DNA from 2 places in the Stenotrophomonas sp. 112478_Sma genome. Region 2 is predicted to be linked to the other one. Evidence: riboswitches for the same ligand, from Rfam matches in the RefSeq annotation. Region 2 holds a riboswitch; the other holds the start of a gene.
What was found. A riboswitch is a leader RNA that binds a small molecule or an ion and turns the genes downstream of it on or off. The one in region 2 is predicted to bind glycine.

Region 1: linked by a shared signal. The riboswitch ahead of ACZK08_RS17505 (trimeric intracellular cation channel family protein) and the one ahead of gcvP (aminomethyl-transferring glycine dehydrogenase) in region 2 are both predicted to bind glycine.

The regions. Positions count from the first base shown of each region.
Region 1 is NZ_CM151072.1:3,831,794-3,846,755, forward strand. Features, by position in the region: gene sppA (signal peptide peptidase SppA) at 80-2,002, opposite strand; gene ACZK08_RS17465 (MATE family efflux transporter) at 2,112-3,476, opposite strand; gene ACZK08_RS17470 (DUF3106 domain-containing protein) at 3,602-4,171, opposite strand; gene ACZK08_RS17475 (hypothetical protein) at 4,164-5,171, opposite strand; gene ACZK08_RS17480 (primosomal protein N') at 5,585-7,762, shown strand; gene ACZK08_RS17485 (glutathione S-transferase family protein) at 7,822-8,442, opposite strand; gene ACZK08_RS17490 (NYN domain-containing protein) at 8,549-9,343, opposite strand; gene ACZK08_RS17495 (NAD(P)/FAD-dependent oxidoreductase) at 9,463-10,743, shown strand; gene ACZK08_RS17500 (GIY-YIG nuclease family protein) at 10,843-11,118, opposite strand; glycine riboswitch at 11,158-11,247, shown strand; glycine riboswitch at 11,261-11,366, shown strand; gene ACZK08_RS17505 (trimeric intracellular cation channel family protein) at 11,449-12,066, shown strand; gene ACZK08_RS17510 (3-deoxy-7-phosphoheptulonate synthase) at 12,264-13,337, opposite strand; gene ACZK08_RS17515 (hypothetical protein) at 13,595-13,855, opposite strand; gene ACZK08_RS17520 (hypothetical protein) at 14,366-14,722, shown strand; gene ACZK08_RS17525 (DNA alkylation repair protein) at 14,782-14,962, opposite strand, start outside.
Region 2 is NZ_CM151072.1:3,172,932-3,187,893, forward strand. Features, by position in the region: gene ACZK08_RS14570 (multidrug effflux MFS transporter) at 1-996, opposite strand, end outside; glycine riboswitch at 1,298-1,400, shown strand; gene gcvP (aminomethyl-transferring glycine dehydrogenase) at 1,463-4,330, shown strand; gene ACZK08_RS14580 (VOC family protein) at 4,414-4,824, opposite strand; gene ACZK08_RS14585 (amino acid permease) at 4,925-6,295, opposite strand; gene ACZK08_RS14590 (AraC family transcriptional regulator) at 6,378-7,088, opposite strand; gene ACZK08_RS14595 (catalase) at 7,202-9,292, shown strand; gene ACZK08_RS14600 (hypothetical protein) at 9,328-9,774, shown strand; gene ACZK08_RS14605 (hypothetical protein) at 9,875-10,666, opposite strand; gene ACZK08_RS14610 (hypothetical protein) at 10,775-11,566, shown strand; gene ACZK08_RS14615 (methyl-accepting chemotaxis protein) at 11,622-13,748, opposite strand; gene ACZK08_RS14620 (L,D-transpeptidase family protein) at 13,984-14,943, shown strand; gene ACZK08_RS14625 (M23 family metallopeptidase) at 14,948-14,962, shown strand, end outside.

The sequences.
Region 1 (14,962 bases), 660 kb from region 2:
CGGAGCGCCGCCAAACGAAAACGCCCGGCCAAGGGCCGGGCGTTTTCCGTCGATCCACGCTACGCGTGGCTGGCTGTGCTCAGAACCCGCAGAAGCAGTACGCCAGGGTCTTTACCGGAGCGCCGTTACCCTTCTCGCGCGCGGCGTTCTCGACGAAGCGCAGCTGGGTATCCACTTCCGGCATCGTGCGCGCCAGCATCATCCGCGCCACGCCCGAATCGGACAGCATCCAGGCACCAGTACGGCTGCCGGCAAACCCACTGACGAACTGCGCGAACGGGGTCGCGGCCTTTTCGATGTAACGCACGCGGAACTTGTCTTCGCCGCCCAGCTTGGCGCGGCTGGCGGCGTCGGCCACGGCGTCTTTCAGGCCACCGAAGGCATCGACCAGACCACGTTCCTTTGCCTGCGCGCCACTCCAGACACGGCCACGGGCCACCTCATCAATGGCCTCGACCGGCTTCTTGCGTGCTTCGGCGACACGTCCGGTGAAGTCGGCGTAGCCCTTGTTGATGACCGTCTGGATGACCTGGCCCACCGCCGGATCCATCGGACGGGTGACGTCGAACGCACCGGCGAAGCGCGTGGTGCCGACACCATCGGTATGCACGCCGATCTTGTCCAGCGCGCGGCTGAAGTTCGGGATCATGCCGAAGATGCCGATCGAACCGGTGATGGTCGAGGGATCGGCGTAGATGCGATCGGCATTCATGCTGATCCAGTAACCACCGGACGCGGCCAGGTCACCCATTGACACCACCACCGGCTTGCCGGCGGCCTGCAGGGCCACCACTTCACGGCGGATCTGCTCGGAGGCGAACACTTCGCCACCCGGCGAATTCACGCGCAGCACCACGGCCTTGACCTGCTCGTCGTCGCGCGCAGCGCGCAGCAGCGCCGACGTGGACTCACCACCGATGCGGCCGGCCGGCAGGTCACCGCCACTGATCTCGCCGGCGGCAACCACAACGGCCACCTGCGGGCGTGCATCCACCGGACTGCGGCGGGCGTCGAGCAGGGCCATGTAGCGACCGAAATCGACATTGCGGAAGCCGCCCTCAGCGTCTTCATCGGCCACGCCGCGTTCGATCATCAGGTCTTCGAACTCCTCGCGGGTCTTCAGCGCGGTCACCAGCTTCTGCTGCAGGGCGAACTTGGCCAGATCGCCACCGGCAGCCGCCACACCTTCGGGCAGCGTATCGATGCCGGCGGCCAGTTGCGCCGGATCCAGCCGGCGCGCCTTGGCGATGTCGCCCAGATAGCGCTGCCACACGTCGTTCATCCAGTACAGGTCGGCTTCCTTGGCCGCCGGCGAAGCAGCATCAAGCACATAGGGCTCGGCCGCGGACTTGTACTCGCCCACCTTGAACAGGTGCACGTCCACGCCCAGCTTGTCCTGCAGGCCGGAGCGGAAGTACTGGCGGTAGCGGCCCAGACCCTCGAGCACCACCGATCCCATCGGATCCAGGTAGACCTCGTCGGCCTGCGCAGCCAGCAGGTACTGCGACTGGCCCATGCTTTCGCTGTAGGCCACCAGCTGCTTGCCGGACGCGCGCAGGCTCTGCAGCGCGGCGGCGACTTCACGCAGCGAGGCGAAGCCGGAGGGCTGCAGCTTGTCCAGTTCCAGCACCACGCGCTCGATCTTCTTGTCCTCGCGCGCCGACTCGATCACCCGGACCAGGTCACGCAGCTGGACCTCTTCGGCGCTGTTGTCGCCCACGGCCTTGGCCAGCGCGCGGCTGACCGGATCGGCGCTGAACTGCTCGACCAGGCGCCCTTCCGGTGCGATCACCAGGGTCGTGCGGTCCTGCAGCGATTTGCTGGCACCGGCGCCCATGCCGGCGGCGATGACGAACACCACCAGCAGCAGGAACAGCAGGCCGAAGAACACCAGGTTGAGGATCAACCGGCGGGTGAAATTCATGACGTCCCACAGCCCGATGAAGAAACTGGCGACGGGATTGCGACGCGCCTGGGGCAGCGGGGGCACGGGTTGATTCATGGAGCGCTCCGGATGGCTTCTTGCCGTGGTAACAGCATAGCCGGTGCCGTGTGAGGCGGCATCGGACACAAGTCAGGGGATCGCCCGTCACGGGGTGACGGGCGGAGGGTCAGGACAGCGCGGACTGGCCGATGCGCTGGCTGCTGCGACGCAGGCGCCAGCCCATCAGGATGGCGGCGGCAGTGAGGCCGACGATCAGGCCGATCCACATGCCCTGCGGGCCCATGCCCAGCCCCAGGCCGAGCCCGGCGCCGAGCGGCATGCCCAGGCCCCAGTAGGCGAACATGGCGATGAACATCGGCACGCGGGTGTCCTTCAGGCCGCGCAGAGCACCGGCCGACAGCACCTGGATGCCGTCCGGGAACTGGAAGGTGGCCGCGTACAGCAGCAGCGTGGAGGCCAGGCCGGCCACCGCCAGATCGTTGGTGTACACCCCGACGATGGCATCGTGGCCGAACAGCAGCACCAGCGCGGACAACGTCTGTGTACCCATGATGATCGCGTAGCCGGCCCAGGCTGCACGACGCACACCGAAGCCATCACCCCGCCCCACTGCATGACCCACGCGCACCGTGGTGGCCTCGGCCACGCCCATCGGGATCATGAAGCACAGCTGCGCCACGTTGATCGCGATCTGGTGGGCTGCCGCCTCGTTGGCGCCGAGGCGGCCGATCAGCAGTGCGGTGACGATGAACAACCCACCTTCCATCAGCACGGTGATGCCGATCGGCAGACCGGTGCGCAGCAGGTCCCAGATCGCCTTCCAGCGCGGCCACTCGAAGTGCGAGAACAGCTGCAGATGGGCGAATCGCCGGGTACGCCACAGATAGAGGGCAAATGCGCTTGCCTGCAACCACATCATCACCGCCGAGGCGATGCCCAGGCCCTCGGCACCCAGCTCCGGGAAGCCCAGCTTGCCGTTGGCCAGCACGTAGCCCATCGGCGCCAGCACCACCAGGCCGCCGAAGCCGATCAACATGGTCGGCAGCGTCCAGTGCATGCCCTCGCTGAGATAGCGCATGCAGAAGTACAGCGTCAGCGCCGGCCCGCCCCAGCGCACCGCATGCAGGAACGCTGTTGCGCCGGGCACGATGTCCGGCGCGATGCCGAAGGCGGGCAGCAGCGGCGGCACCACCGTGAGGAAGGTGAACATGATCAGGCCCAGGCCCAGCGCCAGCCACAACGCCTGCCGGAACAGCGGACCGATCTCGCGCTCGCGGCCGGCGCCGTGCAGCTGTGATACCGAGGCGGTCAGCGAGATCAGCGTGCCGATCGGAATCAGCATCGGCAGCCAGAGTAGGGCCGTGCCGATGGTCACGGCCGCCAGGGTTGAGGTGGCGTGATGACCGGCAATCACGTTGTCGACGAAGGAGATCAGGCCGGTGGAGACATGCCCGAGCACGAGCGGCAGGGCGAGCAGACCGGTGGCGCCGACTTCCTTGCTGAAGCGCGGCGTGGAGGTTGCGTTGGACATGGGATGCAGAACGCGAACTGCGGTTGCGCGCGAAGGGCACAGGCACCGGGTTGCGGGCCGTCATCTTACGCGCGCGGTGCGTTCATTCCCATGACATGGCGTGAACGCTGGGTTTGACCGCGCGCTTACTGGCCGGCCTGGCGCTTGAGCCAGGCGTCTCGTTCCGCAGCAGGTACGGCGAGGAACGCGCTGCGCACCGCATCGCGTTCCTGCGGCGGCGTGCGCTGGGCCACCAGCGCCAACTGCGCCAGCTGTGCCGGGCTGAGCTGGTGCAGCACGGCCAGTGCACTGTCGCGCTGCTGCGGTGGCAGGAAGCCGAACAGCCCATGCAGCTTGGGAAACTCCACGCCCAGTTGCGGCCCCAGCCGCCAGCCATCGCGGAACGCCTGGTCCTGTGCCTGGAATTGCGAGCGCAGGCGCTCCTGCTGTGCGGCCGGCAGTGCGGCGAACCGCGTGGCCGCCTGACGGATGCGTTCGCGCTCGCTTTCCGGCAGCGCGCGCCAAGCGGCGTAGTCGACGCGGCGCTGCCGCTGCTGCTGCGCGTCGAGCTGGACGAACGCGGTGGGTGCCGCCGATGGCGGGACCGCGGGCGTGGCCGCCGGCGCGGGTGGCAGTGGAACATTCAGGGTCTGGGGCGTTGCGGACAGCGACAACGGGATGGCCAGCAGCAGGCTGGTGATCACGGACTTATTCATCGGCGGCGGCGGTTTCCAGCACTGCGCTGGCCGGCTCTGGCCGGCTCGGCTTGGTCTGCGACTCGTCCACCGGCAGCGGACCACCGGCGGCCGTCCAGGCATACAGATCGGCCTCGGCCAGCAACGGATAATCGCGGTCGGCCAGCATTGCTGCGTCATCGTTGGCCGGGGCGCTGTCCGCCTGCGGCGTGGCAGCGACCGTGCTCGGCGGCAGCGCCTCGACCGTGACCGGGCCGGCCTCGGCAACCACCCCCTCCGGCAGCGGCGCATCGCTCACCAGCGACCGACCGCTCCAATGGCGCCAGCCCAGAGCGGCTGCCAGCAGTACTGCCACTGTGAGCAGCAGGATCGCCGGCCCGCGCCAGCGCGGTCGGGCATCGGGGCGCCGGCGCCGGGGGCTGGCAGCGCTCCGTTCATCGCGCTGCGGTGCCCTCCAGCTGGACGTCGGCGCCTGCGGATTGCTGCTGGTGGCAGCTGCCGGCTGCTGCAGCTGCTGCAGTCGCTGCGCCGGCAGGTCGCGGATGCGCTGCTGCACCTGTTCGGCCAGGCCGCGCCAGGCAACGGCATCCGGCTGACCCTGGGCATCACGCGGGCAGGCATCGGCCAGCAGCTGCTGGTAGCCAGCCTCATCACGATCGAGTACCCGCGTGGCGATGTTCTCATCCAGGCTGCCGCCCACCCGCAGCAGCAGGGCCAGCCGTGGCAGCGGTGCCATGCCGCCCAGTGCGGCGAGTGCCGGCGGCCACTGGCCCGGGGCCGGCTCGCGCAGTGCCTGCCGCTGCCCCAGCAGGGTCCAGAAGCGGGTCGGCCACTGTGCCATCGGCAGATCGCTGGCAACGGCCGAGAAGGCGCGCATCACCGCCACCAGGGTCTGCTCGGCCCGGGCCGGGTCGCCGCATTGCAGCTCCGCCACTACCAGGGCACGGCGCTCTACGCCACGCAGAAACGCCGACAGCGCACCGGCCGCGGTCGAGGAAACAGGGGCGGGCACAGCGGTCATCGGTCACTCCAGAGGTCTGCCGGCATGATAGCGGCAGGCCATCGGCGCCCGGCAGGACTTGCGTCCGTGGGCACTTCATGCTGCAGGTTGTGCACAGCACCACGCTGGCGCCCGGCAAAACCGCGACATCTCGCTGAATTCACTCTGTTTCAGCAATGTTTCACACATAACATATTGATTTTAATACATTTTAAAGTATGGCGATTTTTTGACCAACCCAAGGGCGAGGCCGTCGCCATCGGCGTCCTGCGCAGCCGTTGACCGGTAACGCACAGTGTTATCCACAGAACGTGTGGATAAGACTGAATCTCCAATGGACACCGATATTTAGGTGACATTTATGATTCGGCGACGTCCCCCGTGTGGACCTTCCGGGCGGCATGCGGGTGCACACGGCCCGTTACACTGCCCCGATGCTCGACCCGATTCCGACCCTGCAGGTCGCCCTGCCCGTCCCCCTGCCCCGCCTGTTCGACTATCTGTCGCCGCAGGGCGATGCCCCGGACGTGGCGGTCGGCTGCCGGGTTAAGGTGCCGTTCGGCAACCGCGAACTCATCGGCGTGGTGGCCGGCCACGGCCAGGCCGACGACGGCCAGGGCCTGCGTCAGGCGCTCGCGTGGTGCGACCCCGCGCCCCTGCTGCAGGGCGAACTGTGGCAGAGCCTGCAATGGCTGGCCCGATACACCCACGCGCCGCTGGGCGAAGTGCTGAGCACGGCCCTGCCGGGGCCGCTGCGGCACGGCGAAGCCCTGCCCGACACCCATCATTGGGGCTGGCAGCTGACCGCCGCAGGCCACGCGCAGCGCGGCACGCTGCGCGCAGGCAGCCGCCCGCGGCAGTTGGCGGAACTGCTGGCCGACGCCGTCGTGGACGAGGACGTGCTGGGGGCGCGCATGGAGGACTGGCGCAGCGCGGCGCGCAGTCTCGGCAAGCGCGCACTGGCCGAGCGCGTTGCACTGAGCGTGGCGCCACAGCACGCGCAACCGCTGCCCGGCCCGACCCTCAATCCGGACCAGGCCGAAGCCGTTGCCCCGATCAACGCCGCGGAGGGGTTCCAGCCCTTCCTGCTCGATGGGGTGACCGGCAGCGGCAAGACCGAGGTCTACCTGCAGGCGATCATCCACTGCCTGGCCCAAGGCCGGCAGGCGCTGGTGCTGGTGCCCGAAATCGGACTGACGCCGCAGACCCTGGCGCGTTTCCGCGGCCGCCTGGGCATCGCCGTGCATGCGCTGCATTCGGGATTGAACGACAACGAGCGCGCGCGCGTCTGGGCAGCCGCCTCGCGCGGCGAAGCGCGGGTGATCGTCGGCACCCGCTCGGCGGTGTTCACGCCGCTGCCGCAGGCCGGCCTGCTGATCGTGGACGAGGAACATGACGGCAGCTACAAGCAGCAGGACGGCATCCGCTACCACGCGCGCGATTTCGCCCTGGTGCGTGCCAAGGCGCTGGGGGTTCCGGTGCTGCTGGGCAGCGCGACACCGTCGCTGGAAACCCTGCACAACGCCTATGCCGGTCGTTACCTGCACCTGCGCCTGAAGCAGCGCGCCGGCGACGCGCGGCCGCCACGCGTGCGCATCCTGGATGTGCGCAAGCGTCCCCTGCAGGACGGTCTCTCGGCCGAAGTGCTGGCCGGCATCGGCGAGCACCTGCAGCGCGGCCAGCAGGTGCTGGTGTTCAAGAACCGGCGTGGTTACGCACCGGTACTGCTGTGCCATGACTGCGGCTGGACGGCGCCGTGCCAGCGCTGTGATGCGCCGATGACCGTGCATGGCGGCGGCCGTCGCCTGCAGTGCCATCACTGCGGTGCGCGGCAACCGGCGCCACTGGCCTGCCCCGCCTGCGGCAGCCTGGCCCTGCAGCCACAGGGAATCGGCACCGAGCGGCTGGAGGAGCACCTCACCGCCGCCTTCGCCGAGTACCCGGTGGTGCGCATCGACCGCGGCACCACCGCCCGCCGCGATGCGCTGGAACAGCAGCTGGCCAAGCTGGGGGACCAGGCCGGCATCCTGGTCGGCACGCAGATCCTGGCCAAGGGCCACGATCTGCCCAGACTCACGCTGGTGGTGGTGGTCGGCATCGACGAGGGCCTGTTCTCGGCCGATTTCCGCGCCAGCGAGAAACTCGCGCAGCAGTTGATCCAGGTCGCCGGCCGCGCCGGGCGCGCCCGCGATCCGGGCGAGGTGTGGCTGCAGACCCACCATCCGGGTCATCCCCTGCTGGAGACGCTGGTCAACGGCGGCTACCACCCGTTCGCGCAGGCCGAACTGAACCAGCGGCAGGCCGCCGGCTTCCCGCCATTCGCGCATCTGGCACTGATGCGTGCCGAAGCGCAGCAGGTGGAGCACGCCAACGCGTTCCTGCTGGCTGCACGGCGACTGCTGGGCGAACAGGCGCTGGTGGAAGCGTACGGACCGATGCCGGCACCGATGCCGCGCCGGGCCGGCTACCAGCGCACGCAGCTGCTGCTGTCATCGGCACAGCGCCCGCCTCTGCACGGCGTGCTGGCGCAGCTGGTACCGCAGCTGTATGCCTTGCCGGAAGCCCGCAAGGTGCGCTGGTCGCTGGATGTGGATCCGACGGATCTGTATTGAATGCATGCAGAATCCGCCGGGCATGGCCCGGCGCCATCGTTACCGCGCACGATTCCCGCTTACGTCAGCGGTGACATCACGCCGCGCTGGTAAGCGGGTCGCTCACGCAGCCGGGCGTACCACTCGGCCAGGTGGGGCAGGTCCGGACGCTGGATCGGCAGTTCATACCAGGCGTACACCAGTGAACCCAACGGGATGTCGCCCATCGCGAATGTCGCGCCCGACAGCCACGGCTGCGTGGCCAGCGTCGCGTCGGCCATCGCCAGGTAATCGGCGGCGCGGACGATGGCAGCATTGATCCGCGATTCGTCGCGGTCTGCCGGCGCGGTGCGCATGATGCCCCAGATCAGATCGCTGTACAGCGGCGCCATCCGCGAAGTGCTCCAGTCCATCCATTTCTCGGCCTGGGCACGTTCCATCGGATCCTCGGCGTACAGAGTCCCCAGCGCGTAGCGCGCGCTCAGGTAGCGCACGATGGCGTTGGACTCCCACAGCGGCAGGCCCTGGTCCTCGATCACCGGCACCAGGCTGTTGGGGTTCATCGCCAGGTATTCCGGCGTCTGTGTGCCACCGTGGCTGCCGCCCACTTCGATGGACTCGTAGGGCAGGCCGATCTCTTCGGCACACCACAGCACCTTGCGGACGTTGCTGGAATTGCGACGGCCCCAGATCTTCAACATGCGGGTATTCCTTGCGGGCAATGCGAGCGGCAACGATACGCCTGATCGGTGTACATGTGGGCGTGCGGAATGATGCGCGGGGGCGTCGGCCGGGCATGGCCCGGCGCTACCGGTTCTTCTTCGGCAGCGCGCGCACGTAGGACGACTTGCCATCCTTCTTCAGTTCGAACAGACCGATCGCCGCCAGCAGATCACTCAGCTTTCCATAGCCATAGTTGCGCGAATCGAACGAGGCCTGGTTGGCGATCTGGCTGCCCACCGGCCCCAGGTGCGACCAGCCGTCCTCGCCTTCCGCTGCGGACACGGCGCGGCGCAGCATCTTCACCAGACGTGTATCGCTGCGCATTTCCGCGCCGCTCTTGCGCGGGCGCACTTCCTCGCCGCTGCCCGTTTCACCGGTGGCCGGCTCGATGGCACCCGGCTCTGCCGTGCCCTGTTCCACTTCCGGCACGCTGGCATGGGCCTGGCCCAGTGCTTCCAGATAGGTGAATTTGGAACAGGCATTGACGAAGGGTTCCGGCGTCTTCTTTTCGCCGAAGCCATACACCTTCACCCCGTCGGTCAACAGACGCATCACCATTGGAGTGAAATCAGCATCGCTGGAGACGATGGCGAAGCCGTCGAGGTTGCGCGCGTACAGCAGGTCCATCGCATCGATCACCATGGCCATGTCCGAGGCGTTCTTGCCCTTGCTGTAGGCGAACTGCTGGATGGGCCGGATCGCGTACTCGTGCAGCACCGCCTCCCAGCCTTTCAGCCGTGGGCTCTTCCAGTTGCCGTAGGCACGGCGGACATTGGCCACGCCGTAGCGGGCCACCTCCGCCAGCACTTCGTCGATCTTCGATGCGGGCGCGTTGTCGGCGTCGATCAACAGGGCGATGCGCTTTTCCGGTTCGCTCATGGGCCTCTCGCTGGCGGTTGCCTGAATCCGAGTATCGCCGATCCGCGCGCACGCTGACGTGACAGGCCGCCGCCGTGCGAAGATGCCGGACGGTTCCCCATGCCCCCTGGAGTGAGTCGATGAGTCGTGAGCGCGTTCCCCACCTGGTCGTTGTCGGCGGCGGTTTTGCCGGCCTCTGGGCCACCCGTGCGCTGGCACGCGAACGCATCCGCATCACCCTGGTCGACCGCCGCAACCATCACCTGTTCCAGCCGCTGCTGTACCAGGTCGCCACTGCAGGCCTGTCAGCGCCGGACATCGCCGCACCGCTGCGCCACATCCTCGGCCACCAGCGCAACGTGGAAGTGCGGCTCGGTGAGGTCGTGGCCATCGACAGGCAGGTCCGCCAGGTGCGGCTGGCCGACGGCAGCACGCTGGACTACGACAGCCTGCTGCTGGCTACCGGCGCCACTCACGCCTACTTCGGCAACGACCAGTGGGCCGATGATGCGCCCGGCCTGAAGACCCTCGACGATGCCATTGCCCTGCGCCGCAAGCTGCTGCTGGCGTTCGAGCGCGCCGAAGCCGAACCGGACCCGGCCAGGAAGGCGGCGTGGCTCAGCTTTGCCGTCGTCGGCGGCGGCCCGACCGGCGTCGAACTGGCGGGCACCCTGGCCGAGATTGCACGCCATACGCTGCGCAATGAATTCCGCCACATCGATCCGGCCAGCGCCAAGGTACGCCTGGTGGAAGCCGGTCCACGCGTGCTGTCCTCGTTCCCGGAAGTGCTCTCGCTGAAGGCGCGCCGGCAGCTGGAAAAGCTGGGTGTGGAAGTGCTGACCGGAACGCCGGTGAGCAACATCGACAGCCAGGGCTTCACGCTGGGTGACCAGTTCGTGCCGGCGCGCACCGTGGTGTGGGCGGCCGGCGTGGCCGCCTCGCCGCTGGCGCGCACGCTGGACGTGCCACTGGACCGTGCCGGGCGCGTGCAGGTGCAGCCGGACCTGACCCTGCCCGGGCATCCGGAACTGTTCGTGGCCGGCGATCTGGCCGCGGTGAACCAGGCCAATGGCAAGCCCGTGCCCGGCGTAGCGCCCGCGGCCAAGCAGATGGGCAAGTACGTGGCCGAGGTCATCCGTGCACGCCTGCACGGCAGGCCGGAGCCCGGGCCCTTCAAGTACGCGGACTACGGCAACCTGGCCACCATCGGCCGCATGGCCGCCATCGTGCACCTGGGGCGCCTGCAGCTGTCGGGCGTGCTGGCCTGGTGGTTCTGGCTGGCCGCGCACGTGTTCTTCCTGATCGGCTTCCGCAACCGCATCGTGGTGCTGCTGAACTGGGCGGTGGCGTACTGGAGCTACCAGCGCAGCGCACGCATCATCTTCGGCGACGACCAGGATGACCGCCGGCCGAAACGGTAGCGCAGGTCTGCAACGGGGTCGGATCCCCTTCCTGCGGAAAGGGGTCTGACCCCACGTCGCGGCGCGACTGCCTGCGATGCGCCGTGCCTGGGCACGGCGCTACAAAGATGCGGAATCCAATGCCTGCAACCACGCCAGCTTGCGCTCGCGCGGCAGCTGTTTGAGCTGCCATTCGGCGCGCGAGGCGGCGGAGCGGTCCGGGTACTCGCGCACGGCCAGGATGCGCAGCGGCGGGCGGGCCCGGGTGTAGCGCGCCCCCGTACCGGCGCGATGGGCGGCGAAACGCGCGTCCACGTCGGTGCTGATGCCAGCGTAGTAGCTGCCATCGCGGCATTCGAGCAGGTACAGGAACCACGGGCGGTGGGACGGGGCCATGCCCGGATTATGCCGTGCTGCACCGCAGCGGATATACTGCCCGCGAATGCAGGAGAGAGGCGCCGCGCTGGCGCCCGCCGAAGGCGCAGGCTCCCATGATCGCTCAGGCCGGTGGGCTGGAATCCCACCAACCATGCATTCGACTCGCCGAGCTGGAGAGAGGTCACCGGGCATGCCCGGCACGATCCGCCGAAGGGGCACGCGGCCTACGCCGCTGAACTCTCAGGCAAAAGGACAGCGGGAGCGGCACCGGTCATCGTCATCCCGTCATTGCGCAGGCAATGGCGGCGTCCGCGCATGGCCGGCCCCACCGCGTCCGGAGCCTGTTCCATGTTGCTGTCCATCATCTACCTGATTGCCATTTCCGCCGAAGCCATGACCGGCGCACTGTCCGCGGGACGCCGCCGCATGGATCTGTTCGGCGTGGTCATGATCGCCTGCGTTACCGCGCTCGGCGGTGGTTCACTGCGCGACATCCTGCTTGGCCACTATCCGCTGGGCTGGGTCAAACATCCCGAGTACCTCGGCTTCACCGTGTGCGCGGCGCTGATCGCCACCTGGGTCGCACGCTGGATGCACCACTTCCGCCGCACCTTCCTGGTGCTCGACGGCCTGGGCCTGATCGCCTTCACCCTGATCGGTTGCTCGATCGCACGCGAGGCCGGTCATGCCACGCCGATCGTGCTGATCGCCGGCATGCTGACCGGTGCGTTCGGCGGCGTGCTGCGCGACATTCTGTGCAACGAAGTGCCCCTGATCTTCCAGAAGGAGCTGTACGCGATCATCGCGCTGCTGACCGGCGCCGCCTATCTGCTGCTGCTGCACTGGAACGTGTCCGATGCCACGGCCATCCTGTGCTGCCTGGCGGGCGGCTTCGCGCTGCGCCTGCTGGCGATCCACTACCGCTGGGAAATGCCGAAGTTCGTGTATCACGACGAAGTGCATTGAACGATGGCGTGTTCGCCGGGCGTGGCCCGGCGCTCCCCTTCGTGCCCTGCACCACCCCGGCGATGGACCTGGCGCTGTCGCTCATGCGCAGCGCCAGGCGCATCGCCGGTGCGGACGGGCCGGTCTCCAACTCCGACCGGCCCTGATCGCGGCCGCACCCCCGCAGGCGCAGGCCGCCATCCACACACATGCCGCCCTCAGGCGGCTTCTGACACCGTCACTTCGCGACGGGCGCGCACGGCCGCAGCCAGTCGCTCCAGCACCGTCACGGTGGTGTCCCAGTCGATGCAGCCATCGGTGATGCTCTGTCCGTAGACCAGCGGCTGGCCTTCCACCAGTTCCTGCCGGCCTCCCACCAGATGGCTCTCGATCATCACGCCCACGATGCGCTGTTCGCCGTCCTCCAGCTGAACGGCGATGTCTTCGATCACCTTCGGCTGGTTTTCCGGGTTTTTCAGGCTGTTGGCATGGCTGGCATCGATCATCAGCCGCGTCGGCAGCCGGGCCTTGGCCAGTGCCTGGCAGGCGTCGGCCACGCTGGCCGCGTCGTAGTTCGGCTGCTTGCCGCCGCGCAGGATCACATGGCAATCCGGGTTGCCGGTGGTCGAAACGATGGCGGTGCCGCCCTGCTTGGTCACCGACAGGAAGTGATGCGGGTTGGAGGCCGCGCCGACCGCATCGGCCGCGATTTTGACGTTGCCATCGGTGCCGTTCTTGAAGCCCACCGGGCACGACAGGCCGGAGGCCAGTTCGCGGTGCACCTGGCTTTCGGTGGTGCGTGCGCCGATCGCGCCCCATGCCACCAGGTCGGCGATGTACTGCGGCGAGATCACGTCAAGGAATTCAACGCCGGCCGGCAGGCCCAGCTTGTTGATGTCGCGCAGCAGGCCGCGGGCAATGCGCAGGCCCTTGTCGATCCGGAAGCTGCCGTCCAGGTCCGGGTCATTGATCAGGCCCTTCCAGCCCACCGTGGTGCGCGGCTTCTCGAAGTACACGCGCATGACGATCTCGAGCTCGCCGGCCAGCGCGTCGCGCAGAGGCTTCAAGCGCTGTGCGTACTCGATGGCCGCATTCGGATCGTGGATCGAACACGGGCCGACCACGACCGCCAGGCGATCGTCGCGGCCATGCAGGATCTGGTGCAGGGCCGCGCGCGAAGCACTGACGGTGTCGGAGGCTTCATCGTCACACGGCAGCATCGCCAGCAGCTGGGCAGGCGGTGTGAGCGGTTCGATGGTGCGGATGCGCAGGTCGTCGGTATGGGGGGGCATGGGGGAGGTCTCCGGTACGTTGGGGGTCCCCAGCGAGGCGGCATGAAAAAAGCCGCCAGGTTCGCTGGCGGCTTTCGGGAATGCGTCTGAAGCTTTCTTCAGGGTGAGCGCAGTCCTTCCTCCGCCAGTGGCTTCGGAAAGTAATACCAGTAAAAGCGGGTAGCGGCTGCGTTCATGGGGTGTATTGATAGCACAGCTTCTGCGCAGCACAAAATGTTTCATCCGCAACTGGGGAAGCGGTTCAGCAGCACGACGATCTAGCGGCTGCCATGCACTTCCACGTCCAGCAGCAGGCCCTCGTGGATATCGGCCCAGCGCTCCAGCACCTGATCCAGCTCCCGCCTCGCCTCCTCCAACTGCTCGGGGTTGAGCAGGGACCGCGCCGTGTAGAGATCGGAGACCAGCCGCCGCAGGGTCGATTCCGGTATCGCCACCGAGGGCCCGTCCACATCCGGCAACTGCAACGCCGGGGTGTCGCCGGGAGGGCCGAACAGCGTGACCTGGAGCGTGCTCTGCATGATCGACTTCCCTGTGGGTAGACGTGGGCAATGCACTGTTTACCGCGTCTGGCGCACCAGCGCATGTGCCGTCACGCGGATCGCTCATGTCGTGACTGGACCGATTGTGCCCGCAGGTTGAGAACGCCTTTCCACACTTTCCACGCCCCGGCCTGGAGGCGGCCTGCAGGCGCTCAATGCGCGGTTATACGGGCAACGGCATATGCGATACTTCCTCCGTCTCCATGACGTGTCGCGTACTGCCTTGGCATCCCACGCGGACATGTGCTCAAGATGGTTTGCCACCGGAAAAGGGTGGCCGGGTCGGCAAAGCCCGTGTGTCACTGAAGTTCGCGTTTGTCAGCCGGCGTCGCCTTGGGCGGCGCCGGCTGGCAATCCGTCCGCGTTCCATGGCGGGCGGTGCGGGGGGGCGCTTGCGCCCGCCGGATCAGTGACCCGGTCTTTGCCGCCACGTACCGTCCGCCACCTCTTCCGGTGGCGGTGTCGTCTGTCCTGTACGGAGCACACGCCATGAACACACCACACGTTCCCTTCCCCGGTGCCCACCCCGATCCGGCCAATGCCGATCAGGCGCCGTTCGATCCCAACGGTCTGGTCGCCCACCTGCAACGCATCGGCAGCGGTGCGGCCGCCGATGGCCAACCCTGGCCCGAGCGCCATCCAGCGAACGGCCGACGCATGATGCTGGCCGATGCCGATGGCGCACTGGCCGGCCTGCGCATCGTGCAGGAGGTGCTGCTGGCCGCCGAACGCTGCCGCCAGAATGCCGCGCCCGAACATCACGTGAGCGACCGGGTGATGGAAGGGTTGATGCTGGCATCCCTGGGGCTGGCCACGCATGCGGCCGAACGCCTGCAGCCCCACTAGCCGCGTCCGCGCAATGTGACCGGGCCCGATGGCCCGGTCATGGGCCGGCACCCGCCGGATCACAGTGAACGCAGTGCGCGCCTGCGGATGTAGGCGTTGGCAGGGCTGTCGCGCTCGCGTTGCCAGCGTGTGCACAGGTCACGCAGCCACTGCGGCTGGGTCTTCCCGGCATCGTTGAGCCAGTTGCCGACGGAATCCTGCACATAGCGTTCGGGATCATCAGCCAGTGCCTCCAGCAGC
Region 2 (14,962 bases):
CGCCAGGATCGGGAAGATCAGCGCCATGCCCATGCCGCCCAGGAAAATGGGCAGTACCGCCCACGGCAGCGCGAACTGCGGCGCCAGCACCACGTAGCCGACGTTGAGCAGTGTCGACAGCGCGCACAGGGAGAAGCCGATGGTCACCTGCCGGGTCGGCGTGGTGTGCCCGGCCATGCGCCCGGACAGGAACGCGCCGGCCGTCATGCCACCGATGGTGGGAATGAACAGCCAGGCGAAGTCGCCTTCGCCCAGATGCAGGTGCTGCATCACGAACACCGGCGCGGACGCGATGTACAGGAAAATGCCGCCGAAGCCGATGCTGCCGGCCAGTGCCAGGCGCAGGAAACGCGGGTTGAAGCCGATGCGCACATAGTCACGCAGCAGTGCGCGCGGCGACAGCGGTACCCGCGCCTCCGGCGGATGCGTTTCCGGCAGGAAGCGCGCGGTGGCCACCAGCAGCAGCAGCGAGAACACCACGAGGAACCAGAAGATCAGCGGCCAGCCGGCACCGCTGAGCAGAATCCAGCCACCGATGATCGGGGCGATGGCCGGCGCGATGCCGAACAGCATCGAGACCTGGCTCATCAACCGCTGGGCGTCATGGCCGTGGTACAGGTCACGGATCACCGCGCGGCCGACGATCATGCCCACGCCCGCCGACAGGCCCTGCAGCGCGCGGAACGCCAGCAGGGTCGGCAGATCGGTGGACAGCGCGCAGCCGACCGAGGCCCCGGCAAATACCACCAGGCCGCCGAGAATCACCCGCTTGCGGCCCCAGGCATCCGACAGCGGCCCGTGCGCCAGGCTCATCAGGCCATAGAACAGCAGGTAGACGCTGATGGTCTGCTGGACGGCCACCTCATCCACCGCCAAGCGCTGGGCCAGCTGCGGGAAGGCCGGGAAAATGGTGTCGATGGAGAACGGGCCGAACATGGCCAGGCCCGCGAGCAGCAGGGCCATGCGACGGGTGGACGGAGCAACAGCGGCGGTCATGTGAACGGTGTCCGGCAAGGCCATGCGCGGCACGCACGGCGGGCGCCGGTCCCGCTGCAGCAGGGACGGCGCCAGATGAATTCGGGTATCCGCCCATCATAGGCGGGGAATGCGCCCGATGCCATGCAGCACCGCACAAAACGCACGCCCCGGGCCATCGGCCATTCAGGCGCCGACCCTGCCCGGGCGGCCCCGGCAGCAGGCCATAACCGGCTATAATCGGCGGGCAACACGGTGGGAGAAGCGGAACACCGCTGCCGAAGGCGCAACGCCCGTAATCGCTCAGGCCCGATACCACCCGCAACACAACTCTGGAGAGACCGGTTCGATCCGGCGCCGAAGGGGCACGAAGCTGCGGCCAGCCGCGCTTCCAAACTCTCAGGCAAAAGGACAGAGGGGCGCCCCGCAGCCCGCCATCCGGCGGCCTGTGCCCGTGCGTGTGCCCTTTCCTGACGGATCCTTCGCCATGTCCCAGAACACCCCTTCCCTGCGTGAGCTCGAGCACCACAGTGCGTTCGTCGAGCGTCATATCGGCCCCAACGACGCCGAGATCGCGCAGATGCTCGACGTCGTCGGCCACGCGTCGCTGGATGCGATGACCGATGCCATCGTGCCGGCCAAGATCAAGTCGCCGGCAGCGCTGGCGCTGCCGGAGTCGATCACCGAAGTGGAGGCGCTGGCGAAGATCCGCGCGATCGCCGACAAGAACACCGTGCTGCGCAGCTTCATCGGCCAGGGGTATTACGGCACCCACACGCCGAACGTGATCCTGCGCAACATCCTGGAAAACCCGGCCTGGTACACCGCCTACACCCCGTACCAGGCAGAGATCTCGCAGGGCCGCATGGAAGCGCTGATCAACTTCCAGACCCTGTGCGCCGACCTGACCGGCATGGAGATCGCCAACGCCTCGCTGCTGGACGAAGCCACCGCAGCGGCCGAAGCGATGACCCTGGCCAAGCGTTCGGCCAAGTCGAAGTCGGACACCTTCTTCGTGCACGATGCCGTGCACCCGCAGACCCTGGAGCTGCTGCGCACCCGCGCCGAGCCCATGGGCATCGTGCTGCGCGTCGGCACCCCGGCCGAAGCGCTGGAAGCGGACAGCTTCGGCGTGCTGCTGCAGTACCCGGATACGTTCGGCCAGGTGGCCGACTACCGGGCACTGGTCGAGGCCGTGCATGCACGCGGCGGCCTGGTCGCCGTGGCCACCGATCTGCTGGCGCTGACCCTGCTCGCCGCACCGGGCGAATGGGGCGCGGACATCGTGGTCGGCAACAGCCAGCGTTTCGGCGTGCCGTTCGGCTTTGGTGGCCCGCACGCGGCGTTCATGGCCTGCCGTGACGCCTACAAGCGCTCGATGCCCGGCCGCCTGATCGGCGTCTCGATCGATGCGCAGGGCAACCCGGCCTACCGCCTGACCCTGCAGACCCGCGAGCAGCATATCCGCCGCGAGAAGGCCACCTCCAACATCTGTACCGCACAGGTCCTGCTGGCGGTGATGGCCTCGATGTACGCCGTCTACCACGGTCCGGAAGGCCTGACCCGCATCGCCCGCCGCACCCACCGCCTGGCCGCGATCCTGGCCGCCGCACTGCGCAAGGCCGGCGTGCAGGTTGCTGGCGACTTCTTCGACACCCTGCACGTCACCGGCGTGCACGCCGATGAGATCCACGCCAAGGCGCGCGCCGCCGGCTACAACCTGCGCGCGATCGACAGCGACTCGGTCGGCATCAGCCTGGACGAGACCGCCACCCGCGCCGATGTGGTTGCGCTGGCCGCCGTCTTCGGTGCCCAAGCCGATGTGGATGCGCTGGATGCCAGCACCGCCGACGCGCTGCCGGCCGGGCTGCTGCGCCAGTCCGCGTTCCTGACCCATCCGGTGTTCAACACGCACCACAGCGAGCACGAACTGCTGCGCTACCTGCGTTCACTGGCCGACAAGGACCTGGCGATGGACCGCACGATGATCCCGCTGGGCTCGTGCACCATGAAGCTCAACGCCACCGCCGAGATGATCCCGGTGACCTGGCCGGAGTTCTCGCAGATCCATCCGCTGGTGCCGGCCGACCAGGCGCTGGGCTACAAGGAACTGATCGAGTCGCTGGAAGCGATGCTGGTCGAATGCACCGGCTACGATGCGGTCAGCCTGCAGCCGAACTCGGGTGCACAGGGCGAGTACGCCGGCCTGCTGGCGATCCGCGCCTACCACCGCTCGCGTGGTGAGGAGCATCGCGACATCTGCCTGATTCCGGATTCGGCCCACGGTACCAACCCGGCCTCGGCACAGATGTGCGGCATGAAGGTGGTGGTCACCAAGACCGATGCCAACGGCAACGTCGATGTCGAGGACATCCGCCTCAACGCCGAGAAGTACAGCGACCGCCTGGCCGCGATCATGATGACCTACCCGTCCACGCACGGCGTGTTCGAGGAGGAGGTGGTCGAGATCTGCGAGATCATCCACAAGCACGGCGGCCAGGTGTACACCGACGGTGCCAACATGAACGCCCTGGTCGGCGTGGCCAAGCCGGGCAAGTGGGGTTCGGACGTTTCCCACCTGAACCTGCACAAGACCTTCTGCATCCCGCACGGCGGCGGCGGCCCGGGCGTCGGCCCGTGCGCGGTCAAGGCGCACCTGGCCCCGTTCCTGCCGGGCAAGCTGGGTGACAACGGCCCGGTCGGCATGGTCAGCGCCGCCAGCTTCGGCAGCGCCTCGATCCTGCCGATCAGCTGGATGTACATCGCGATGATGGGCCGCGAGGGCCTGCGCAAGGCGACCCAGGTCGCGCAGCTCAATGCCAACTACATCGCCAAGCGCCTGGCGCCGCACTTCAGGACGCTGTACACCGGCCGCAATGGCCTGGTGGCGCATGAGTGCATCCTCGATGTGCGCCCGCTGGAGAAGAGCAGCGGCATCGGCGCCGAGGACGTGGCCAAGCGCCTGATCGACTTCGGCTTCCACGCGCCGACGCTGAGCTTCCCGGTGGCCGGCACGCTGATGGTCGAGCCCACCGAAAGCGAGTCGCTGCATGAGCTGGACCGCTTCATCGACGCCATGATCCAGATCCGCGAGGAAATCCGTGCGATCGAGGATGGCCGCCTGGACCGCGAGGACAATCCGCTGAAGAACGCGCCGCACACCGCCACCGCGGTGACGGCCAGCGAGTGGACCCACGCCTACCCGCGCGAGCTGGCCGCCTTCCCGCTGCCCAGCCTGAAGCTGCAGAAGTACTGGCCGCCGGTGGCCCGCGTCGACAACGTCTACGGCGACAAGAACGTGATGTGCGCCTGCATCCCGGTCGACGCCTACAAGGACGATGAAGTCGAAGCGTGATTGACGGAACGGCCCGCGCAAGCGGGCCGTTTTCGTTTACGGTAGCGCCGGGCCATGCCCGGCGAGCGCAGCGGCTGAACCGATCACGGATCCGGCATCTGCCCCAGGCTCAACTGCCAGGACACACCGAACCGGTCCTGCACCCAGCCGTAGCGGTTGCTGAAATCGTAGTCGCCCACCGGCATCAGCCAGTGCCCGCCCTCGCCCAGCACGCGCGCCGCGCGCTCGAACTGTTCGGCGCCACCGCACTCGACGAACAGCGAGATCGACGGACTGAAGGTGAAGTCGTGCACATCCAGGCTGTCGAAGCACAGATAGTTGGTGCCGCCGAGCATGAAGGTCGCCTGCCGCACCTGGCCGGGCACTCCCGCCCCTGCGCCGTCGGGATGGCGTTGCAGGGCAAGCAGCCGGAAATCGGCGAACGCCTCGGCGTACAGGGCCAGGGCCGCCTCGGCCTGGCCGGTGAACATCAGGAACGGACGACTGCGCAGCATGGGGTGCTCCAGTTCAGCGGGCCGATGACGGCCCCGCGAACAGGATGGCACGCGGGATGTATGCCCGCTGTAGAGCCGAGCCCACGCTCGGCTGTACGGATCAGGCCTCGCGCATGCGGCGCGCGATGGCACTGCCGGCCGCGATCGTGGCGGTCAGGGCCACCATCGACAGGAACTGCAGGCGCGTATGCGCCTCGCTCAGCAGCAGGCCGAAGATCAGTGCCAGGATCGCCAGGGCGCAGCAGGTCAGCCACGGGAAACCGGCCATGCGGAACGGCAGGCGCGAGCCGAGGCGGTCCGCACGGCGGCGCAGCACCAGTTGAGAAAGCAGCGACAGCGTCCACACCAGCAGGCAGGTCGAGCCGACGATGTTCAGCAGCACCGGCAGCACCTTGTCCGGGAACAGCAGTTCCATCACCGTCGCGGCAAACCCGAACAGCACGCTGGCCAGAACGGCGATCACCGGCACCTGCCGCGGGTCGGTCCAGCCCAGCACGGCCGGTGCCTCGCGGCGCTGCGCCAGCGAATACATCATCCGCGACGCGCCGTAGAGGTTGGCGTTGAGGGCCGACAGCAGGGCGATCACTGCGATCAGCGTGATGGCCGTGCCCGCCCCCGGAATGCGGGCCGCATCCAGCACCGCGGCGAACGGCGACTTCAGCGCTTCGCTGGTCCACGGCACCACGGCGATGATCACGCTCAGCGAGCCGATGTAGAACACCAGGATGCGCCAGGCCACGGTGCGGATGGCGCGGGCGATGCTGCGCTCGGGATCCTCGGTCTCGGCCGCGGCAACGGCCACGATCTCGGTGCCGCCGAAGGCGAACACCACCACCAGCAGGGCTGCGCCGATACCGGCCAGGCCCTGCGGTGCAAAACCGCCGTGTGCGGTGAAGTTGCTCAGTCCCGGAGAGGTCACCTGCGGTAGCCAGCCCATCAGCAGCGCGAAACCGATGGCGATGAACGCCAGGATCGCCACCACCTTGAGAATGGCGAACCAGAACTCGAACTCACCGAAATTCCTGACCCCCAGCAGGTTGATCGCGGTGAAGAACAGCATGAACGCCAGGGCGGCCATCGGCACCGGAATGGCCGGCCAGACCGTGGCCAGCAGGCCCGCCGCTCCCACGGCCTCGGCGGCGATCACGATCACCAGCTGTACCCACCAGAGCCAGCCGACAGTCGCCCCTGCCGTGGCGCCCATGGCGTCGGCGGCATAGACCGAGAACGCGCCGCTGGTCGGCTTGGCCGCCGCCATTTCGCCCAGTGCGTTCATCACGATGATCACCAGTGCGCCGGCCACCAGGTACGACACCAGCACCGCCGGGCCGGCCGCCTGTACGCCCACACCGGACCCCAGGAACAGGCCCGCGCCGATGGCGCTGCCCAACCCCATCATGATCAGCTGGCGTGGCTTGAGCGAATGGCCCAGGCGGGAGGGCGAGGCAGGCGTAACGGGGCTGGCGGGCATCGGCAGGAGTGGGCGGCGGCTACAGGGGCGTCACCTTACCCTGTCCCGCGCCTGTGGGGATAGGCACAGTGCAGCAGGCCGCTCAGGCCAGCGCCGGCTCGCCGATGCGGGCGCGGTAGGCGCGCGGCGAGAAACCGGTTTCGGCCTTGAACTTGCGGGTGAACGCGCTCTGGTCACTGAACCCGCAGGCCTGGCCGATGCAGGCGATGCTGTCGTCGCCATGCAGCAGATGCATGGCCATCTGGATCCGCAGCCGCGTCAGCACCTGCTGCGGGGTCATCTGGAACACCTTGCGGAAGCTGCGCTCCAGCTTGGACAGCGAGAACCCGGTGATGTCCAGCAATGTCTGCATGCGCACGTTCTCGGCGTAATGCGCGTTGAGATGGGCCAGGGCCAGCCGCAGCTGCTCGTACTGGGTTCCCAGGCTGTCTTTCTGGCCCAGGTCGCGCGAGATGCCGATCAGGCCCTCGATGCTGCCGTCGACCACCAGCGGCCGCTTGCAGGTCAGGCACCAGCCCGGCTCGCGGTTGGCGAACAGGTGCAGCTCCATCAGGTTCTCGATCACCTCGCCGGACAGCACGCGTGCGTCCTGGTCGACATAGTCCGCACTGAGGCCGGTCGGGTAGATCTCGGCCGCGGTACGCCCGATCACGTCCTTGCGCGCGCGCAGGCCCAGCCGCCGCAGCATGGTCTGGTTGACGTGGGTGTAACGGCCCTGGCGGTCCTTTATGAAGAACAGCACGTCCGGGATGGCGTCGAACAGGGCTTCGATGTCGGCGGGCTCGACTCGCATGCGCCAAGCATAGCCGAGGCGCCCTTGTCCGCGCGATCACCTGCGCGGGACCGGGGCTTAACGTCTGGCGCGCGAGGGTAGAGGTTGACTTCCCCGCTACAGGACCTGAACCCATGGCCGCCAGCAAGCCCTCCGGCAAGCGCGCACCCGCCCCCTCCCCCGACCATCGCCGTGGCGACGGCGACGAACTGCACCTGCACGCCGGCGGCACGCACCCCCCGATGACCACGGCCCAGGGCATCCCCGTCGCCGACAACCAGAACTCGCTGCGCCAGGGCCCACGAGGCCCCACCCTGCTGGAGGACTTCATCCTCCGCGAGAAGATCACCCACTTCGACCATGAGCGCATCCCGGAGCGCATCGTGCATGCCCGCGGCAGCGCCGCCCACGGCTATTTCGAACTCACTCACTCGCTGGCCAAGTACACCCGTGCGCGCATCCTTGGCGAAGTCGGAAAGAAGACTCCGGTGTTCACCCGCTTTTCCACCGTGGCCGGCGGTGCCGGGTCGGTCGACACCCCCCGCGACGTGCGGGGTTTCGCGGTGAAGTTCTACACACCTGAAGGCAACTGGGACCTGGTGGGCAACAACATCCCGGTGTTCTTCATCCAGGACGCAATGAAGTTTCCCGACCTGGTGCATGCGGTGAAGATGGAACCGGACCGCGCGTTCCCGCAGGCAGCGAGCGCGCACGACACGTTCTGGGACTTCATTTCGTTGATGCCCGAATCGATGCACATGATCATGTGGGCGATGAGCGACCGCGCCATTCCACGCTCGCTGCGCATGATCGAAGGCTTCGGCGTGCACAGCTTCCGCCTGTTGAACGAGGCCGGCGACTCCACCTTCGTCAAATTCCACTGGCGGCCGAAGCTGGGCATCCAGTCCACGGTGTGGGACGAGGCGTTGAAGCTGCAGGCCGCGGACAACGATTTCCATCGGCGCGACCTGTTCGAGGCGATCGAGCGTGGCGACTTCCCCGAATGGGAACTGGCCGTGCAGCTGTTCACGGAAGAGGAGGCCGACGCATTTCCGTTCGATCACCTGGACCCGACCAAGATCATTCCCGAATCGCTGGTGCCGCTGAAGGTGATCGGGCGCATGGTGCTGGATCGCTGGCCGGACAACTTCTTCGCCGAAACCGAGCAGGTGGCCTTCTGCCCGGCCAACGTGCCGCCCGGCATCGACTTCAGCAACGACCCGCTGCTGCAGGGCCGGCTGTTCTCCTACCTGGATACCCAGCTGATCCGCCTGGGCGGACCCAACTTCCACCAGATCCCGGTGAATGCGCCAAAGTGCCCGTTTGCCAACCACCAGCGCGATGGGCATATGCAGATGCAGGTGCCCAAGGGCCGCGTGGCCTACGACCCCAGTTCGCTGGAGGACGACAGCCCGCGCGAGACACCGGCCGGATTCCGCAGCCATGCCAGCGCGGATGACGGCCGCAAGGGGCGCACGCGTGCCGAGAGCTTCGCCGACCATTACAGCCAGGCACGGATGTTCTTCCGCAGCCTGGAAGCACCCGAGCAGGCCCATCTGGCCTCGGCGCTGGTGTTCGAGCTGTCCAAGGTGGAAACGCTGAAAGTGCGGGTGCGTACCGTCAGCCACCTGCGCAACATCGACGAAACCCTCGCGCAGCGGGTGGCGGAAGGACTGGCGCTGCCCGCCCTGCCCGACCCGGCGCCCACTGCTACGCCTGCACAGGACATGCCCCCCGCACCGGAAGTCCGCGTGATTGGCCGCAACAAACCCACCCTGCAAGGGCGCTGCATCGGCATCCTGTTTGATGAAGGCTCCGATGCCGGTGTCATCAGCAGCCTGCGCAAGGCCGCAGAGAAGGCCGGTGCCGCGGTGAAGCTGGTGGCTCCCAAGGTGGGCGGCGCCACCCTGAGCAACGGCAAGCTGCAAGCGGCCGACGGGCAACTGGCGGGGACTCCATCGGCGGTGTTCGATGCGGTCGCGATCGTGCTCAGCGAGGAGGCCGGCAAGCGGCTGTCCAGCGACAGCGCGGGGCTGGAATTTGCCAGCACCGCGTGGGCACACCTGAAGGCCATCGGCAGCGATGAAGGAGGCCGGGTGCTGCTCAAGGCGGCGCGCGTGGGCAAGGATGCAGGCATCGTCGACGCGGGCGATGCCGGCGCTTTCCTCGCCGTCGCCGCCACCCGCCAGTGGGCCCGCGAACCGAAGCTGCGGCAACTGGCCTGACCGCCTCACCCCCATCGCCTGCAAGGAGACGTGTCATGCCCCGTGGAGACAAATCCGCCTATACCGACAAGCAAAAGCGCCAGGCCGAACACATCGAGGAAAGCGAGCGCGAGCGTGGTGCCAGTGAGAGCACCGCCGAGCGCATCGCGTGGGCCACCGTGAACAAGCAGGATGGCGGAGGCAAGCGCAGTGGCAGTGCCCGCAAGGGCGCCAAGAAGACTGCGAAGAAGGCGGCGAAGAAGACTGTGAAGAAGGCGGCGAAGAAAGCACCGGCAAAGAAGGCCGCAACGAAGAGCACTGCGGGAAAAGCACCGGCGAAGAAGGCCGCAAAGAAGACTGCCGCGAAGAAAGCGCCCGCGAAGAAGTCCACCGCCAGCACGCGCAGTGCGGCCGCGAAGAAGGCAGCGGCAACCCGGGCGGCAAAGAAGGCGGCACGCTCGACCGCCGCGAAGAAGGCCGCGCGGACCCGCGCAGGCGGTTGAGATGCACCCGGCAGCGCAGCGGGCACACGATGCCTGCGGCCCTGCACGGTGACGTGGCGCACGCCGGGCAGCATGAGCACCCGGCGGCGCCACGGCTCAGTCAATCGCCGGCCCGGCCCTTGGGCGCGGGTGCCGCCACGGCCACCGCCTGCAGCTTGCGCACCGCAGCTATCGGAATCGCTTCGGCCCGTCGCTGCTGCGGCCACCAGACGAACAGGAATGCGCTGCTGGAGCCCAGCAGGCGCGCGGTGCCAGGCAAGGGCGCCGCGTCGCCGTTCAACTGCAGGCGGATCACTTCCCCACGTCCCTCGTTGCGGATCTGCTGCCCCCGCACCTGCACGTAGTTGGCCGCGCCGATGGCCATGAAAGCGGCCACGGCCAGGGTCATCGCCGTCAGCGGCCGCAGACCTACGCCCTCCCAGCTGGTCAGTACCGAGCGCATGAGCACCGCCCGCCATGCCCAGTTGCGTGCGCGCAGTTGCTCGAGCTTGGCCGCATTGCGCATCCGTAGCGTGTCCGGCCAGCTCACCAGCAGCACCAGCAGCACGCCCGCAGCCAGCAGCAGTGCATAGGCCGGGTCACGGATGCCGGCCACCAGGAAATCGCTGGGCTGCAGGTAATCCAGAATCGACAGCTCGAATCCCCGGTAGAACCAGAAGCTGCACCACAGCCCCAGCAGCGACACCAGCAGATAGGCAGTGGTGAACAGCAACGCCGGCTCACGGCGCATGCGGGACAGCGCCTGCATCACCGCCGAGTCATCATCACCACGGGTCAGCGGCAGCATCGACCAGTCGGTCGCTGCTTCCGGCTCCGGTGGCGCCGCAGCCACCTCGATGCCCTGCACCCGCGGCACATCGCCATAGGTCCCTTCCGGTTCCCTGTTGTCCATGCCCGCTCCCCTTTTCAGCGAGCATCGCCGAAAAAGGTGGCGCGCGGTAGACCACCGGCCTGCGGCATACTCCACGGTGCCGCAGGGCGCAGAGCGGAGGAAAGGGCCATGAAACGATGGACTGGCATGTTGGGGCTGCTGGCGTGGCTCTGCGCCGCGTCACCGGCCGTTTCCGGCAATGCGCGGGCTCCCGCCGCGCCAGCGGACGATGTGGGTACCGCGCAGGCCGTCGCACAGGCTGAAGCGCGTGGCCGGCAGATGTTCGAGCACGACCTGGCGGCCGAGCGCGCAACCGACGCCCTGCTCGAACAGGGCATGCGCGGTGACACCCGGGTAAGGGGCTGGATAACCGAACAGCGCGGCAGCCACTACGAAGTCAGCATGATCGGCGACGGCGCAATGGTCCTGTATCGGGCCGCCACCGACGCGCAGGGAAGGATGACCGGCGCAACCGAGACTCTGGATGTTCCAGCGGCGCCAACGACCTACCAGGCCGGCGCTGCCGCCGCACGGGCGCTGGCGTTGAACAGCGCCTTCGACGCCTGCGCGCAGACCTACAACAGCGTGGTTCTTCCGGCGCCCGGTACGGCCGCCGATGCGTGGACGGTCTACCTGCTGCCCGCCACCACCGATCCTGCCGTAGTTCCGCTGGGCGGCACGCATCGTCTCGACATCGCCCACGGTCGGATCGTCTCCCGCCGCGCCTTCACCCACAGCTGCATCCAGCTGAAGCGTGCGCCACCCGGTGCGGCGATGTTCATCACCCATCTGCAGGACCCGACACCGACCGAGATCCATGTGTTCTGGAGCCTGTGGGCCCGCTCGCCGCTGTACGTCTCCACGGGTAAGGACGTGATCTGGAAGATCGAGGACGGCCGCATCCGCCGCATGCAGGACTGACCGGCCACCACGCGCGAACACGTGGCGGCCCGGGCCTGCAGGCGGCTGCCGACGGTCAGGCCGCGCGTGCTGCCACCGTGCGGACTGCACCGCTCTGCTCGATATGGAACACCGCGACCGACGCGGTCAGCGCATTGGCCTGCTCTTCCAGCGCGCGGCTGGCGGCAGTGGCTTCTTCCACCAGTGCGGCATTCTGCTGGGTCACCTGATCCATCTGCACCACCACCTGATTGACCTGTTCGATGCCGGCCGCCTGTTCCTTGCTCGCCGCAGCGATGTCACTCATCAGCTGGTTGGTGCGTGCGCTGGCCTGTGCCAAGCGTGCAATGGCCGCTTCCGACTCGACCGTGACCGCCAGACCGCTCTGCACCTTGCCTGCCGCCTCTTCGATGAGTTCCTTGATCTCCTTGGCGGCGATGCCCGCACGCTGCGCCAGCGTGCGCACTTCACTGGCGACCACGGCAAAGCCGCGGCCCTGCTCACCCGCGCGGGCAGCTTCCACCGCAGCGTTCAAGGCCAGGATGTTGGTCTGGAAGGCGATGCCATCGATGACCGTGGAGATTTCCGAGATGCGCGCCGAGGACTGATCGATCTCTCCCATCACAGATGCCATCTGTGCCATTGCCTGTTCGGTGGCCCGCACCGCCGCGCCGGCAGCGTGTGCCTCGCTGTCGGCCTGGCGGGCCAGCTCGGCATTCTGGCGGACGGTCGAGGTCAGTTCTTCCATCGATGCCGCCGCTTCTTCCAGGTTGGCGGCCTGCTGTTCGGTACGGCGCGACAGGTCGCTGTTGCCGGCGGCGAGCTCCTGCGCGGCAGTGTTGATGCTGTCGGCAGCGTCCTGGATGCCGCGCACGATGCCGGTCAGCTGGGCCGTGGTGGTGTTGGCATCGTCGCGCATGCGGGCGAACACGCCGTCGTAGTGACCGTACATGCGCGCAGTGAGGTCGCCCCCGGAGATCGCGCGCAGCACATCGGAGACGTCGGCGATGCTGGCCTGCGAACTGGCCATCATGCCGTTGAGCTGCTCGACCATCGCCCTGAACTGATACTGGAACGCACTGGCATCCCCACGCACGCTGAAATCTCCGGCGCGCGCCGCGCGGACCAGGTCGTCAATCTGGGTGTTGACTGCCAGCAGGCTCTGTTTCACTGCGGCCAGGGTGCGGGTCAGCGTACCCTTCTCGCCGGGATAGTCCGGAAGGTCGCGGCTGAGGTCGCCGATGGCATAGCGCTGCATGACCTCGGCCATCAGCAGTTCCACCTGCACGTGTGATTCCACCAGGCTGTTGGTGGCCTGCACCATGCGCCCGAAATCGCCCGGAAACGCGCTGGCGTCCATGCGGTAGCGGATCGCACCCGCCTCGTGCTGCTCGGCCATGTGCATCTGCGCCCCGATGGCGGCCTGCACGCTCTGCCGCACGCTGGCCATCGCCTCGCCCAGCCGGGTCAGCTCGTCACCGCCGCCGAGGCGGAATTCCTGGTCCAGCTGGCCCTTGGACAGGCGCTCGGCCAGGTTCACCGCGCGTGCCAGCGGACCGGTCAGGCTGCGACCGATCATCACCGAGGCGGCAATGCCGACCAGCAGGGCCACGCCTCCCAGCACCAGCAACTGCAGCAGACTGCGTTCACCCAGGCGGATCGCCTCGGCGGCGGCCTCGCGGCTTTCCTTCTCTTCGAAGTCGACTCCCTCGGACAATGCCTTGTTCCAGCCGTTGGCCGCGTACTGCACCGGCCCCAGGGTCAGTGCCACGGCAGCGGGGTAGTCGCCCTGCTCCATCAGTTCGCTGGTCTGCTTGTTGAGCGGGCGCGCAAGGGCGCGCTTGGCCGCGATGGTTTCAGCGATGGCCTTGCCCTCGGCATCGCTCGGCAGTGCCTGATAGGCGGACCAATCCGCCTCGTAGCGCTTGACCAGGTCGGCAATGCGCTTCTCGTCGCTGCCGCGGTCTTCGCCCTGGCGGATCAGCATTTCGCGGCGCACTACCATCATCTGGTTGTTGGCATCGAGCATCTGCGACAGCAGGCGTACCTTGGCCACACTGACGTCGACTACCTGCTGCATCGCGCGCTTCTGCACGACACTGGCGGTGGCGCCGGTGGCCACCACGGCCGCGACCAGCAGCAGCAACAGGCCAAAGCCCAGCCCAAGACGCCAGGCAACCCTGACATTCCTCAAGTAATCCATGGGTACATCCAAAACGGGGGGATGCGCCCGTATCGGCCGCGCCACCGGCAATCTTGATCGGCAACAAGCACGGGCGTCGGCAGCCGTTCACCTTGGTGAGGCCCCGCCCCGTACTTCTGCGACAAGGGCCTGAGCCACGCCGGGGCTGCCCTGCTCATGCCGGCATCAGGTTGCTTTCACGGAGGCTGCGCAGCCTCTGCGGGCAGGGTGGAGCTGCCATCTGCCGGAGATCTTCATGCCCGTGTACCGCCCCGCCCTGCTCGCCCTGTCCTTGCTGGTGTCGCCCGCCTTCGCGCAGGTACCGCCGCCGGCCCAGCTGCCGGAGCCCATTGCCGAGCAGGCCGGACCCCATACAGCAGCCCGCTCGCCGCTGCACGCCCAAGTGTTGCTGGATCGCGCCAATTTCTCCCCGGGCGAGATCGACGGTGAAGTCGGCAGCAACCAGCATCGGGCCGTGGCCGGCTTCCAGGCGGCACACGGCCTGACGGTGAGCGGAGAGCTGGACGACAGCACCTGGGAGGCTCTCCAGGCCGAGACGATCGCGCCGCTGGCCAACTACACGCTGACGGCCGAGGATGTTGCCGGTCCGTTCCAGTCCATTCCCAAGAAACCCGCCGCACAGGCAAAGCTGAAGTCGCTGGGTTACAGCAGCGTCGAGGAAGCGCTCGGTGAACGCTTCCACGCGTCCCCTGCCCTTCTGAAGTTGCTCAACCCCGGCGTCGATCTGGCCAAGGCCGGCAGCCGTATCCAGGTGCCCAACATCGCCCCCGCGGCATTGCCGAAGGCGGCGAAGATCGTGGTCGACAAGTCCGATTCCACTCTTCAGTTGCTGGATGCGCAGGGCAAGGTGATCGCACAGGTGCCGGTTTCGTCCGGCAGCCAGCACGATCCGCTGCCGATCGGTGAATGGAAGATTCTCGGCGTCCATCGCGACCCGCCGTTCCACTACAACCCCAAGCTGTTCTGGGATGCGCGCAAAGGCGAGAAGAAGGCCACGCTGCCGCCCGGTCCGAACAATCCGGTCGGCCGGGTCTGGATCGATCTGTCCAAACCCCACTATGGCCTGCACGGAACGCCGGTACCCGGGCATGTCGGCAAGACCGAATCGCATGGCTGCGTGCGCATGACCAACTGGGATGCACTGCGCGTGGCCGATGCGGTCGATACCTCCGTTCCCGTGGTGATGCAGGAGTGAGCCGATGCGACTTTCGCAG